2 linked regions of the Acuticoccus sp. I52.16.1 genome follow. The protein of the gene in region 1 binds, or shares a complex with, the protein of each later gene. Links are inferred from orthologs where the notes say so. Each region holds a gene or a part of one and is shown in the gene's direction. Other genes may lie near its edges.

Evidence for each region.
Region 2: the proteins of ccmB (region 1) and ccmE are in contact, whole or in part, in a solved structure (PDB 8CE8), measured with the Escherichia coli proteins. The link is inferred for Acuticoccus sp. I52.16.1 from one-to-one orthologs.

Annotation. Positions count from the first base shown.
Region 1 is NZ_CP094828.1:3,631,312-3,638,663, reverse strand. What follows is about bases 2,062-4,976. They hold ccmB (heme exporter protein CcmB), read left to right. Parts: upstream 2,062-3,148; coding sequence 3,149-3,805; downstream 3,806-4,976. Other genes in these bases: MRB58_RS16380 (DsbE family thiol:disulfide interchange protein), read left to right, coding at 4,820-4,976; ccmD (heme exporter protein CcmD), read left to right, coding at 4,675-4,830; ccmC (heme ABC transporter permease CcmC), read left to right, coding at 3,907-4,662; ccmA (heme ABC exporter ATP-binding protein CcmA), read left to right, coding at 2,514-3,149; acnA (aconitate hydratase AcnA), read right to left, coding at 2,062-2,411. Outside these bases: more of acnA, read right to left, coding at 1-2,061; more of MRB58_RS16380, read left to right, coding at 4,977-5,386; MRB58_RS16375 (NUDIX domain-containing protein), read left to right, coding at 5,383-5,898; MRB58_RS16370 (thioredoxin family protein), read left to right, coding at 6,079-6,888; MRB58_RS16365 (DUF6789 family protein), read right to left, coding at 6,905-7,348. UniProt on the Escherichia coli protein: Required for the export of heme to the periplasm for the biogenesis of c-type cytochromes.
Region 2 is NZ_CP094828.1:4,631,401-4,638,742, forward strand. The notes cover bases 2,928-5,832. They hold ccmE (cytochrome c maturation protein CcmE), read left to right. Parts: upstream 2,928-4,073; coding sequence 4,074-4,592; downstream 4,593-5,832. Other genes in these bases: ccmI (c-type cytochrome biogenesis protein CcmI), read left to right, coding at 2,928-3,875; MRB58_RS20885 (heme lyase CcmF/NrfE family subunit), read left to right, coding at 4,600-5,832. Outside these bases: MRB58_RS24900 (DUF2497 domain-containing protein), read left to right, coding at 1-2,604; more of ccmI, read left to right, coding at 2,712-2,927; more of MRB58_RS20885, read left to right, coding at 5,833-6,588; MRB58_RS20890 (cytochrome c-type biogenesis protein), read left to right, coding at 6,585-7,076; MRB58_RS20895 (alpha/beta fold hydrolase), read left to right, coding at 7,138-7,342. UniProt on the Escherichia coli protein: Heme chaperone required for the biogenesis of c-type cytochromes. Transiently binds heme delivered by CcmC and transfers the heme to apo-cytochromes in a process facilitated by CcmF and CcmH.

The DNA of each region.
Region 1 (7,352 bases):
CGCGAGGATCCGGTGCCGTATTCCTTGCCGGCGAAGACCACGAGGTCGACGCCCTCCTCCTGGTACTTCATCGCCGCGTCGTAGATCGGCATCTCGGCGCCGTCCGGCTGGTGATAGGTGACCCCGCCTTCCACGCCCGCGACCATCTGGTTCTTGATGCGGATGTTGGCGAAGGTGCCGCGCATCATCACCTCGTGGTTGCCGCGGCGGGCACCGTAGGAGTTGAAGTCCTTCACGCCGACCTGATGCTCGGAGAGGTAGGTGCCGGCAGGCGAGGACGGCTTGATCGAGCCGGCCGGGGAGATGTGATCGGTCGTGATCGAGTCCTGGAAGAGGGCCAGGATGCGCGCGTCGGCGATATCCTCGACCGGCTCCGGCTCCATGCCCATGCCCTCGAAGTAAGGCGGGTTGCGCACGTAGGTCGACGACAGCGGCCAGTCGTAGGTGAGGCCGCCGGAGACCTCGACCGCCTGCCAGTGCGCGTCACCCTTGAAGACGTCGGAATAGCGGGTGTCGAACATCTCGCGGGTGATGGCGGTCCGGACCATCTCGGCGACTTCCTGCGAGGTCGGCCACACGTCCTTCAGGAAGACGTCCTGCCCGTCCTTGCCCTGGCCGAGCGGCTCGGTGGTGATGTCCTTGGTCATCGTGCCGAGCAGCGCGTAGGCGACCACCAGCGGCGGCGAGGCGAGGTAGTTGGCCCGCACGTCCGGGTTCACGCGGCCCTCGAAGTTGCGGTTGCCGGAGAGCACCGAGCAGGCGACGAGGTCCTTCTCGTTGATGACCTTGGAGATCTTCTCCGGCAGCGGCCCCGAGTTGCCGATGCAGGTGGTGCAGCCGTAGCCGACGAGGTCGAAGCCCATGGCGTCGAGGTGTTCGGTCAGGCCGACCTTGGCGAGGTAGTCGGTCACCACCTGGGAGCCCGGCGCCAGCGAGGTCTTCACCCACGGCTTAACCTGGAGCCCCAGCTCGTGCGCCTTCTTGGCGACGAGGCCGGCGGCGATCAGCACCGACGGGTTGGAGGTGTTGGTGCAGGAGGTGATGGCGGCGATGACGACGTCACCGTCCGACAGGGTGTACTCCTCGCCCTCGACGACGTGGCCCGGATAGGCCGACTGGTCGCGCTGGGCGCCCTCGGCCATGTACTTGGCGTCGTCGCCCGCCGCGGCCGTCTCCGGCGCCTTGGACTTGGTCCCGCCCTTGATGGTCTTGACGGCCTCGGCGAACGCGGTCGCCGCGTCGATCAGCGCGACGCGATCCTGCGGACGCTTGGGGCCGGCGAGCGAGGGGACGACGGTGGAGAGGTCGAGCTCCAGCGTGTCGGTGAAGACGGGGTCCTCGGTCTCGTCGGTGCGGTACATGCCCTGGAGCTTGGAGTACGCCTTGACGAGGTTGATGCGGTGCTCCTCGCGCCCCGTGGAGGTGAGGTAGCGGATCGTGTCGTCGTCGACTGGGAAGAAGCCGCAGGTGGCGCCGTATTCGGGGGCCATGTTGGCGATGGTGGCGCAGTCTTCCAGCGACAGCGCGGAGAGGCCGGCGCCGTAGAACTCGACGAACTTGCCGACGACGCCCTTCTTGCGCAGCATCTGCGTCACGGTCAGGACGAGGTCGGTCGCGGTGGTGCCTTCGGGCAGCTTGCCGTGCAGCTTGAAGCCGATGACCTCGGGGATCAGCATCGAGATCGGCTGGCCGAGCATGGCCGCCTCCGCCTCGATCCCGCCAACGCCCCAGCCGAGCACCGCGAGGCCGTTGACCATCGTGGTGTGCGAATCGGTGCCGACCAGCGTGTCGGGGAAGGCCTGCAACTCGCCGTCGACCTCACGCGTCCAGACGGTCTGGGCGAGGTACTCGAGGTTCACCTGGTGGCAGATGCCGGTGCCGGGGGGCACGACGCGGAAGTTGTTGAAGGCGGACTGGCCCCAGCGCAGGAACTGATAGCGCTCACCGTTGCGCGCATACTCGAGGTCGACGTTCTGCTTGAACGCGGAGGGGGTGCCGAAGTGGTCCACCATCACCGAGTGGTCGATCACGAGGTCGACTTCGACGAGCGGGTTGATCTTCTGCGGGTCGGCGCCGAGCGAGGCGGTGGCGTCGCGCATCGCCGCGAGGTCCACCACGGCCGGAACGCCCGTGAAATCCTGCATCAGGACGCGGGCGGGGCGGTAGGCGATCTCGCGGTCGGAGCGCTTGTCCTCGACCCATTTTGCAATGGCTTTAATGTCATCCGCGGTGACGGTATTGCCGTCTTCATAGCGCAGGAGGTTCTCGAGCAGGACCTTCAGCGACATCGGCAGGCGGGAGACTCCGGGAAGTCCGTTGCGCTCGGCGGCCTTGAGGTCGAAGATAGTGTAGGTCTTGCCATCGACCTCGAGTTCGGTACGGCATTTGAAGCTGTCGAGCGAGCGGGTCACACGCGGCCCCCTTCATTGGAACGATTTGCAACTTGCCGCTACAAACGCCCAATCGACGCAAGGATCAAGCGGCAGCGGCCACGTCGATACAATTAGCGCGCCATGCTGTCTCTAGAAGTTGACTCGTTGAGCGTCGAACGCGGCGGCCGGCGGGTGTTCACCGATCTCGCGTTCCGCTTGGCCGAGGCTGGGGCGATGGCGGTCGTCGGTGCCAACGGGGCCGGCAAGTCGACCCTGCTGCGCACCGTCGCCGGACTGATTCGCCCCGCCTGCGGGACCGTGCGCCTCGACGGATACGACGCGCCGGCGGCGACCGCCATGCACCTCGTCGCGCACCAGAACGCCATCAAGCTGCCGCTCGGCGCCGAGGCGAACGTGCGCTACTGGATGCGCACCCTCGGCGCGGCGGACCGCGACGACGCAGCGGTGGAGGCCGCGCTCGATCGGGTCGGCCTGCTGGGGCTGATCGAGACGCCGGCGCAACTCTTCAGCCAGGGGCAGCGGCGGCGCCTGGCGTTGGCGCGGCTGATGGCGGTGCCGCGGCCGCTCTGGCTGCTCGACGAGCCGACCGCGGGGCTCGACGCCGCGTCGCGCGCCGCCTTCGCCGCGATGATGGGCGAGCACCTCGCCGGCGGCGGCATGATCCTCGCCGCCACCCACGAGCCGCTCGGGATCGACACCGCGACGCTCGACCTCTCCGCCGCCGCGGCGCGGGCACGGGCGCAGGAGGCCGCGTGATGCTCGCCGCGATCTACCTGCGCGACGTGCGGCTGGCGTGGTCGGCGGGGGGCGGCGGCGGCGTGGGGGTCATCTTCTTCCTCGCGGTGACGGCGGTGGCGCCGTTCGCGTTGGGGCCGGACCTGCCGCTGCTGGCCCGCATCGGTCCGGCACTCTTGTGGATCGCGATGCTGCTGGCCCTCCTCCTGGGCCTGGAGCGGCTCTTCCAGGCCGATCATGAGGACGGCACGCTCGACCAGCTGCGCCTCGCCGACACGCCGCTGGTGACGGTGGTGCTCGCCAAGGCCGCCGCGCACTGGACCGCCGCGGCGCTGCCTCTGATCGCCGCGACGCCGCTGGCGGGCATCCTCCTCAACCTCTCGCCGCGGCTCCTGCTGGTGACGCTGGCGAGCCTCGTCGTCGGCACGCCGGCGCTGGCGTTGATCGGGGCCGTGGGCGCGGCGCTGGCGGTGACCTTGCGCCGCGCCGGGGTGCTGATCGCGGTGCTGGTGCTGCCGCTGTCGATCCCCGTCGTCATCTTCGGCGTCGGCGCGGTGGAGGCGGCGAGCGCGGGGCGGGCGATCGGCCCCCCGTTCGCCCTGCTCGGCGCCACCACGCTCGTCTTCGCCGTCGTCGGCCCGCTCGCGGCCGCCGCGGCGCTGCGCGAGGCGGACTGACGCCCGGCACGGCGGACGCGGCCGTGTGGCGCGGCCTATGCTGTTGGTCGCACTTTGAAAGCCGAGTTGGAGCAATTACGATCGGCGCCACAGGAGTGGACATGTCCGTCACCAGCGACACGGCCGGCAAGCGGCCATCGATCATCAACCCCGGCCGCTTCGCCGGGATCGCCGACCGTGCGGTGCCGATCCTCGCGGCGCTGACGGCCGTCACGCTGTGCTTCGGCCTCTACCTGGCGCTATGGGCCTCGCCCGAGGACTACCAGCAGGGGTCCACCGTGCGGATCATGTATATCCATGCCCCTTCCGCCTACATCGCGCTGATGGCCTACGTGGTGATGACCTCGGCCGCCCTCGGCACGCTCGTCTGGCGCCACCCGCTGGCCGACGTCGCCGCCCGCGCCGCGGCACCGATCGGCGCCGCCTTCACCCTCGCGACGCTCGCCTCCGGCGCGATCTGGGGCAAGCCGATGTGGGGCGCCTGGTGGGTGTGGGACGCGCGGCTGACGTCGATGCTGATCCTCTTCTTCATGTATCTCGGCCTCATCGCGCTCTCCCGCGCGATCGAGGAGCCGGCCCGCGCGGCGCGCATCACCGCCATCGCCACGCTGATCGGCTTCATCAACATCCCGATCATCAAGTTCTCGGTGGACTGGTGGAATACGCTGCACCAGGGCGCCAGCGTCATGCGGCTCGACGGACCGTCGATGCCCGCCTCGATGTTGACGCCGCTCCTGGTGATGGCGCTCGCCTTCACCCTCCTCTTCATGACGCTGCACCTCGCCGAGATGCGCACCGAGCTGCTCCGCCGTCGCGCCCGCACGCTGCGGCTGCGCGCGGCCCGCAACGCCGGCTGACGGGAGAACGCGATGGGTGACTATGCAGCCTACGTGATATCGGCCTACGCGATCGTCTTCGGCGCCGTCGCCGGGCTGGTCGGCTGGGCGGTGGTGGGGCGGATCGCCGCGCGCCGCGACCTGGCGCGCGCCGAGCGGTCGGCCGAGAGGATCGGCCGTGCGCGCTAACCGCCTCCTCCTCGCCGTGCCGCTGGTGCTGTTCGCGGCGCTGGCGGGCGTGTTCGCGGTGCGCGTCGGCGACGGGCAGGATCGCGCCGTCATCCCTTCCGCGCTCATCGGCCGCGGTGCGCCGGCGACCGTGTTCGCCGCGCTGGAGCCCGCCCTCCCCGGCGTCGACCCCGCGGCGTTCGCCGGCAAGGTGACGCTCGTCAACATCTTCGCCTCGTGGTGCGGGCCGTGCCGGATCGAGCATCCGCTCCTGGTCGAGCTCGCCCGGACACCGGGGCTGACCGTCGTCGGCATCGACTACAAGGACAAGCCCGAGGACGCGGTGCGCTTCCTCTCCGAGCTGGGCAATCCCTACGCCGCCGTCGGCGTGGATCCGGACGGACGCGGCGCCATCGAATGGGGCCTGACGGGGGTGCCTGAGAGCTTCCTCGTCGGGCCGGAGGGGCGGGTGCGGGCCAAGCACGTCGGCCCGCTGAGCGAGGAGGCGCTGGCCGGCTCGTTCGGCACCATGATGACGCGCCTGCTGGCCGAACGCGGCGAGGCCGCCGGCTCGTGACGCCCACGTTCACGCGCCGGGTGCCGGACGGCGACACGCTCGCACGCGACATCTGCGACCAATGCGGCTTCATCGCCTACGACAATCCGAAGATCGTCGCCGGGGCGGTGGTGCGATACGGCTCGCGCATCCTCCTGTGCAAGCGCAACATCGAGCCGGGGCGCGGGCGCTGGACGTTGCCTGCAGGCTACCTCGAGAATGGCGAGGCTCCCCCCGAGGGGGCCATGCGCGAGGCCTTCGAGGAGGCGAGCGCGTCCATCGTCATCGACTCGCTGCTGGCGGTCTACACGATCCGCAGATTGTCGCAGGTGCAGCTCATCTACCGCGCCCACCTCGAAGCGCCGGTGTTCGCTCCGGGCCCGGAGAGCCTCGCCGTCGCGCTCTTCGAACCGCACGAAATTCCCTATCAGGACCTCGCCTTCACCACCGTACGCTGGGCCCTCGCCCACGCCGACACGCCGGGCGGCCCCTTCGCCAATCCCGATATCGTCGATCCGAAGGGCCCCGAATAAGTCGCAATTCACGCCTTCGTGCCCACGCTGTCACCTTGCGTTGATTGGAAAGACGCGGTCCCTCGTTCTAAAAAGACCGGACGGGTGTCAGACGGACGCTGCGCCCGGGATCAATGTCCGGACGAACTGCACGCATATGCTTGTAGTGGCATGCATGTCGGCGGACCATGGAGTGATCGGATGCAGCGCATGCCCTCTCGGATGCTGGCCGCCGCCGCGGCCATTCTGAGCCTTTCGACGCTCGCGTCGATCACGGCACGGGCCGACGAAACCCGCCCCAAGGCAGTGCTGGAGCTGTTCACGAGCCAGGGATGCTCGTCCTGCCCCTCGGCGGACCGGCTGATCTCCGGGTTCGACGGGCGCAAGGACGTGCTGGCGGTGACGCTGCCGGTGAAGCTGTGGGACTATCTGGGGTGGTCGGACACCCTCGCCACCGAGATCAACACCAAGCGGCAGATGGCCTATTCCGTCGCGCGCGGCGACCGGGACGTCTACACGCCGCAGCTCGTGGTCAACGGCGAAGAGGCGATGCTGGGGAGCGACGAGGCGGCGATCGAGCGGGCCATCAAGGGCGCCTCGCTTGACCTTCCGATCGACCTGTCCTTGCGTGCCGGCGTCCTGACCATCCGCCTCGGCGACGCCGACATCGACGTCGAGAACGCGACGGTGTGGCTGATGGTGGTGGACGACGAGGTCCACGTGCCCGTCGCAGAGGGCGAGAACCGCGGCCGCAAGCTGAACTATTACAACGTGGTGCGCGACATGCGCCCGGTCGGCATTTGGAAGGGCCGACCGGTGACGCTGGAGCTTCCCCTGTCGGATCTCGACAAGTCGGCCACGTCGGGCTGCGTGGTGATCGCCCAGGCGGACACCTTCAAGGGGCCGGGCCGTATCGTTGGCGCGGCGGCGCTGGACGAGATCTTCCCGGCGCGCACCGTCGGCGCGATGGAGGCGACGCTGCCTGCGAGCGCCGACACCGGCATCCGCTGAGGCGGCGGCGGGCGCCTCAGGCTTCGGCCGCGTCCCCGGCCCCGCCCGCGGCGGCGAAGGCGATGCCGAGCGCCGCGCCGTAGACGAGGTTGAAGACCAGCGACAGTGCGATCAAGACCGGGTCGAGGTCGCGCATGAAGAGTTCATGCCCGGTGAGCGGGGCGAAGACGACCATCATCGCCAGCCAGGTGATGAAGCCGAAGACCAACCCTTCGCCGAGCCCCCGGCCGGGCAGGATCGGCTGGATCAGCGCGAAGATCACGCCGTAGACGAGGATACCGAGGATCGCGTGCGCGGCCCAGGCGGCGAGGTCGGAGGCCGGCATGCCGATGCGCGCGTTGAAGGTCTGGATCTCGGCCAGCAGGGGGAACGGCGGCAGGGCGGCCATCTGCCCGTTCAGGTAGATCAAGCCGGCCGCGACCAGGGTCGCGATCACTGCTGCGAAAATTGCGCGTGCCATGGAC
Region 2 (7,342 bases), 1.0 Mb from region 1 along the record:
GCGAGCGAGGCGGACGAGCCCGCCGCCGGTAGGGCCGATGGCGACGAGGACGCCGCCGGCGAGGAACGGGCGCCACCGCATGAGGCCCTCGCGAAGACCCACCTCGCGAAGGGCCACCTCGCAAAAGCCCGGCGCGCTGAGGGCCTGGCCTCGTTCGACGACGGCTTCGATGTACCCGACCCGACCCTGTCCGAACCCGATATCGACGGTGCACCCACGCCCCGGCCCATCGTGGTGCGCAGCGAACCGCAGACGCAGCGATCGCTGGCGGCGAAGCGGCTGGCCCAGGCGTTGAAGCCGGCGCTGCGTGTCGTGCGCCCGGACCCCGCCCGCCTCGCTGCACCGGCTGCCGAGGCGCCGCCGACGCCCGATCCCGTGCCGATGGCCGCCGAGACCCCCACGACCGAGCAAGCCGCCGAGGCACCCGAGGGCGCCCCGCCGTCCCAACCGGCGCAAGGCGGCGAGGCATGGACCACGCCGGAGCCCGACCCCCAACCGCACGCGGCCTTCGAGCCGGTCGGTCCGGCCGGGTCCGACGCCGCCGCGCGCGACGACGCGCCCCAGCCGGCCGCACTCGCCCCAGACGCCGACACCGACGCATACGCCGACGCCGACGCAGACGCAGACGCAGACGCCGACGAGGCACAGCAGCCGGCCGCCCAGTCCTCGCAATCCCCGACGGAACCCGAGGAGGCGGAGGAAGCGCCGCCGGCCGTCGCCGTGCAGATGGCGCTGCCGGCGCCGCGCAAGGTCGTCCCGGCCTGGCCGGAGACGCTGAGCCCATCGGCGCGCGCCGCCTTCCATCGCTGGTCGGACCTGCCGCCGGTCCGTGCGCCGGCGTCGCCCGCCCGCAGCGGCGGGCCGCTGCCGCCGCCGTCCGCGACTGGCGAGGAGAATGCCGCCGAGCCCATCCAACCGCACGCGGCTGCCGCCTTCGGCCCGCCGGCGCCACGCCCGACCGTTCGCGGCGAGGCGCCCCCGATCGGCGGCGCAGCGCAGACCCCGTGCCCTCCCGCTTCGGACGCCCGTTCCGGGGAGGGGCCGTCGTCCGCCGAGCCGACCACCGCGACCGTGCCCGGCGAGGCCGAGGCCGGGATCCCTGCCGCGCAGCCCGCCACGGTCGACCGCACCGCCGGCAGCGGTGGCGCACCCGCCCAGCCGGCGAACGAGCGCCGGCCCTATGAGCGCTGGCTGCTCGACCGCGCGACGCGCGACCTCACGGCCGACGATCGGGCGCCCGGCAGACCGCGCCCCGAGCCACCCGCCGGACGCGACCACCCGCTCGACCGCGGAGCCGCCGCGCTTGGCCCGGCCGCCCCGCGGCCGAGCGGGTGGGTCCAGTCCGGACGCCAGGCCGAGCCCCGAGCGGAGGCCGAGCCCGCCGCCCGCCCCGCGAGTGACGATGCCGAGCGCTCCGCGACCGAGCGCGGCCGGATAGAAAGCGCCGCCGACGACCGCCCCGAGGCCCACCGCCCCGAGGCCGTGCGCGCCACGTTCGACCGTGGTGCCGTCGAGGCTGGTGGCGCAGAACGTGCCGCCTCCGGCACCGCCGCCACCGGGTGCGCCCCGGCCCACGGCGCGGACGGGAGGTCGACGACCGGACACGCCGCCGAGCGCGGCCCCGGCCACGACACGGCCGACCACCGCCCGGCTGAGCTTGCGAAAACGGAAGACGCCACGACCGACGGCGATGTGCCCGCCCACACCGCCGCCGACCGCACCGCCGCCGAGCGCACTTTGGGCGTCCGCGCTCCGGTCAAGCGTGCGGCGATCCAGTCTGCCGCGCATCGGGATACCGGCGGCGATCGGACTTGCGCCACCGAGCAAGCGGCGGCGGAGAGCGAAGCGGAGCGCCGGATGTCGATGCCGGAGCGGGCGGCGAGCGCACTGGAGCGCGCGCTGGCGATCCCGGATCGGCCCGCGCCGGAGCGGCCCCATGCGCTCACCGAGCGGACCCGGCCCGATCATGAGGTTCATGACCCGGCAGGGGCCGAGCGCACCCGGCCCGCGCCGCGCCGGTTCGCCGCCGAGCGCGCCGCCACCGCGCCCCAGCCCATCGCCGCGGTGAGCGCCACCGAACCGCGCAAGCCCAACAGCTGGACCCGCGCCCGCGAGGCGGCACAACGCTACACCTTCGAGGAGATGGCCGCGCGTCGAAGCGCCGGCGCGTCGACCCGGCCGGCACCCGGCGCGTCGGCCCCGGCCGCATGGTCCACCCGGCCGCGCAGCGCCCCCGACGAGCGCGAGGAGGCGACGACCGTGACCTTTGTCGACCGCTACGTCGATCCAGCGGGCTCCGGCCCCCGCACGCCCGATCCGGCGCCGGCCCCGGCCGGTCCCGCAGCCGGTCCCGCCGCCGCTCCGCCGCTCGACACGCTGGTGAGTCAGGCGACGCGGCTCGCCGCCACCGCCGCGTTCGAGGAACTCGCCCACTCGATGCATCCCGCGGACGAACCGGCGCCGGCCGACCGCGCCTCCGCCATCGAGGCGCTCGCCAAGGAGGCCATGCGCCCGATCCTGCGCGAATGGATCGACACCCACCTCAACACCATCGTCGAACGTCTGGTCCGCGAGGAGATCGAGCGGATGACCGGACGCCGCTGAAACTGCGGTCTTTCGTGCCAGACCCCGCCGCGCTCGGCGACAATTTGCCGAGTGCGCGGAGGCGATCCAACCTTGCAATAGCGTCCGGCGGCGATCACTAAGGCGACATGGTGCTCTGGATCGTGTTCGCCGGACTGGCGGTCTCAACGCTCGCGCTGGTGTGTCGACCGCTCTTGGCGAGCGGGGCCCCGGCCATGGGCGGGTCGGACGAGGTGGTCTACGCCGCCCAGCTCGAGGAGATCGAGGCCGACTGCACGCGCGGCACGATCGGCGAGGAGGAGGCCAAGGCCGCCCGAACCGAGGTCGCCCGCCGCCTGCTGCGGGCCCACCGCGAGGGGGGCGACACGGCGCGGAGCGGCCGGCGGCGTTGGGGCGCGGCTGCGCTGCTCGCGGTGCTGGTGCCCGCGGCCGCGGTCGGCGCCTACCTCACCCTCGGCATGCCCGGTTATGGCGACCGCCCGCTCGCCGCCCGCCAGACGACGAACGAGAGCGACTTCGCCCAGCTCGTCGCTCGCGCCGAGGCGCGGCTCGCCGCACGGCCGGACGAAGGCGCGGGGTGGGAGGCGCTGGCGCCGATGTACCTGCGCATGCGCCGCTTCGCCGATGCCGCCGATGCCTACGCCCGCGCCGCCGAGCTGCTCGGCCCGTCGCCGGCCCGCCTCACCGGGCGCGGCCAGGCGCTGATGTTCGCCGCCGGCGGCACCGTGACGGACGCCGCGCTGGAGCTGTTCCGGCAGGCCTCGGCCGCCGAGCCGGAGGCGGTGGCGCCGCGTGTCTTCCTCGCGGTGGCCGCTCGCCAGCGCGGGGACCTGAGCGATGCGGCGGCGCGCTGGCGCACCCTGCTGGAAGCCAGCGACGGCAGTGAGAGCTGGCTCCCGATCGCCCGCTCCGAGGTCGCCGCCCTCAAGCAGGCCGACGCCGCCGCCCGCACCCCGCAGGCGGCCGCGCGGGGGCCATCCGCCGCCGCTCCCACCGCCGCCGCCCCCGCCGTCGCCGCGCCCCCCGCCGCCGCCGCGATCGCTGCGCTGCCGGCCGGCGAGCGCGCGGCGCAGATCGAGGGCATGGTGGCGAGCCTCGCCGCACGCCTGGAGACGGACGGCGGCACGGCCGAGGAATGGGCGCGGCTGGTCCGGTCCTACCGCGTCATGGGCCGCGAGGCGGACGCCGAGACGGCCGTCGCCGCCGCGCTCGCCGCGCTCGACGGCCCCGAGCGCGAGGCGTTCGCCGCCACGGTCGACGGCGCCGTCGATCCCGTTTCGGGTCCCCGGTGAGGCCATGATGAGCACAGTCCACGCCATATCGAGTCGCGCCGCCGCGCCCGCATCGCGCGCAGCATGCGCCGCATCCTGCGGCCACGGTTGCGGCCATCTCCACCCACCGCGGTGCGGTGCGAAGGCACCGACCGGGTGCCGTCCCACGGGTCCTTTCGGCGGTCGCCGCCGCGGATCCGCCACCCTCGGAGTGACGGCATGACGCGGCGCGGCCGCAAGGCGCGGCGCCTCGCGCTGGTGGCGGTCGCGGGGCTCGCCATCGCCGGCGCCGCCGCGCTCGTCCTCTACGGGCTGGGCGACCGCATCACCTACGCCGCCACGCCGACCGAGCTGAAGGAGGCTGTCCACCCCGCCGGCGCGCGCATCCGCCTCGGCGGCCTGGTCGAGGACGGCTCGCTGGTGCGCGGCACCGACGGGGAGGTGACCTTCGCGGTGACCGACACCGTCAATCATGTCTCGGTCACCTATACCGGTCTCCTTCCGGACCTTTTCCGCGAGGGGCAGGGGGTCGTCACCGAAGGGATGATGAACCCGTCCGGCATCCTCGAGGCGGACACCGTGCTCGCCCGACACGACGAGAACTACATGCCCAAGGAAGTCGTCGATTCGCTGAAGGCGCAAGGGCGCTGGAAGGAGGGCGAGGCGGCGCGTACCGGCATGGAGGGCCGCGCCCGGACCGCCACGATCGACCCGGACCAGGCCATCCCGAAGGAGTGACGCCGCGATGCTGAACGAGGTCGGCCATTTCGCGCTCGTCCTGGCGCTGACCATCGCGCTGGTGCAGTCCATCCTGCCGATCGTCGGTGCGCGCACCGGCGACGCGCGGCTGATGGCGACGGCGGCGCCCTGTGCGGGGGCGGTCTTCGCCCTCATCGGCTTCGCGTTCGTCGCGCTGGCGGCGGCCTACATACGGTCCGACTTCTCGCTCGCCAACGTGTTCGAGAACTCGCATTCGGCCAAGCCGTTGATCTACAAGATCTCCGGCGTTTGGGGGAACCACGAAGGGTCGATGCTCCTGTGGGTGCTGGTATTGGCGCTGTTCGGCCTGCTGGCGGCGACCCTGGGGCGAAACATGCCGCTCTCGCTGCGGGCGACGGTGGTCGCGGTGCAGGGCTGGGTGTCGACCGCTTTCCTCGCCTTCATCCTCGCCACCTCCAATCCGTTCGAGCGCCTCTTCCCCGCGCCGCTGGAGGGGCAGGACCTCAACCCGCTGCTGCAGGACATCGGCCTCGCGATCCATCCGCCGCTCCTCTACGTAGGCTATGTCGGCTTCTCGATCGTCTTCGCCTTCGCCGTCGCGGCGCTGATCGAGGGGCGGATCGACGCGGCGTGGGCGCGCTGGGTGCGGCCCTGGGTGCTGATCTCATGGATCTTCCTCACTCTCGGCATCGCGATGGGCTCCTACTGGGCCTACTACGAGCTCGGCTGGGGGGGCTGGTGGTTCTGGGACCCGGTGGAGAACGCGTCGTTCATGCCCTGGCTGGCGGGCACCGCGCTGCTGCACTCGGCTGCCGTGATGGAGAAGCGCGACGCGCTCAAGGTGTGGACGGTGCTGCTGGCCATCATCACCTTCTCGTTGTCGCTGCTGGGGACCTTCCTGGTCCGCTCCGGCGTGCTGACTTCGGTTCATGCGTTCGCCTCGGATCCGACGCGCGGGCTCTTCATCCTGATGATCCTCGCCGCGTTCATCGGCGGCGCCTTCCTGCTCTTCGCGCTGCGGGCGGGGGCGCTGAAGGCGGGCGGAGCGTTCGCGCCCATGAGCCGCGAGGGCGCGCTCGTCTTCAACAACGTCTTCCTGACGACGGCGTGTGCCACGGTCCTCGTCGGCACCCTCTACCCGCTGGTGCTGGAGACGCTGACGGGAGGGAAGATCTCCGTCGGCCCGCCGTACTTCAATCTCACCTTCATCCCGCTGATGGTGCCGCTCTTCGCGGTGCTCCCCTTCGGCCCGCTGCTGGCGTGGAAGCGGGGCGATGCCGCCGCGGCGGCGCAGCGGCTGATCCCCGCGGCGGCCGTCGCGGTGGTCGGCGCGGCCGTGTCGGCCTGGCTGGCGGGGGAGGAGACGGCGCTGACGGCGGCCTTCGGGGTGGCGCTGGGGCTCTACCTCGTCGTCGGCAGCGTGGCGGAGCTGTGGTTGCGCACCGGGCGGCAATCCATCGCCGCACGGCTGGGGCGGCTGACGCGGCTGCCGCGCTCGACCTGGGGGACCGCGCTGGGGCACCTCGGCGTCGGTGTCACGGTGCTGGGCATCGCCGCCCTGTCGGCGTTCGAGACCGAGGTCATCCGCGACATGGCCCCCGGCGACAGTGCCACCATTGCCGGCACCGAGGTCTACTTCGTCCGCCCGGAGCGCGTCGAGGGCCCCAATTATACCGACACGGTGGCCGTCTTCGAGGTGCGGCGCGGGGGCCGGGCGGTGGCCGAGCTGCGGCCGGCCAAGCGGCACTATCCGGCCCGCAACATGCCCACCACCGAGGCGGCGATCCGCACGGTCGGCGCCTCTCAGCTCTACGTGACGCTGGGGGAGGTGGCGGACGGAAAGGTCGTGGTTCGCCTCTTCCACAAGCCTCTGGTGCTGCTCATCTGGATCGGCGCGGTGGTCGCGGCGGCGGGCGGCGTGCTGTCGCTCGCGGATCGCAAGCTGCGCATCGGCCTGCCGGCGCCCGCGCGGCGGCGGCGGGACGCGGGCGGCGCGGCGGAGGCGGGCGCATGAGGACGCTCGCGTTGCTGATGGCGTTGCTGCTGGCGGTGGGGTGGGCGATCGGGGCCGGACCGGCGCTCGCGGTCAACCCGGACGAGCAGCTCGCCGACCCGGCGCTGGAGGCGCGCGCCCGCGAGCTGTCGCGCGAGCTGCGCTGTGTGGTGTGCCAGAACCAGACGATCGACGATTCGGACGCCGCCATCGCCAAGGACCTGCGCATCCTGGTGCGCGAGCGGTTGACCGCCGGCGACACCGACGCGCAAGTCATGGCCTACCTCACCGACCGCTATGGCGACTTCGTGCGCCTGCGCCCGCCGCTCAATGCCGCGACGGTGGCGCTGTGGTCGTTGCCGGTGCTGGTGCTCTTCCTGGCGATGGCGGCGGCGATCGTCTACCTGCGCCGTCGCCCGAGCGCCCAGCCCGCCGAGGCCGCGCTCACGCCCGACGAGGAGGCCGCGCTGGAGGCGGTGCTGGCCGAGCGACGCAAGCGCGAGCCGTAACACCCTTCCGACCCGCACGCCCCCCTGCTACAGCGGATGGTGCTGGCCGTAGGGGGAACGAATGGACGCGTTCAAGGTCGAAGGGGCGCTCGGCGCAGAGCTTGCCGCACGGGTCGACCGACCCGCCGGCCCCATCCGCGCCGTCGCGCTGTTCGCCCACTGCTTCACCTGCGGCAAGGACATCCGCGCCGCGCGCGAGATCGCCCGCCGCCTGGCAGACCAGGGGGTCGCCACCGTCCGCTTCGACTTCACCGGCCTCGGCGGGT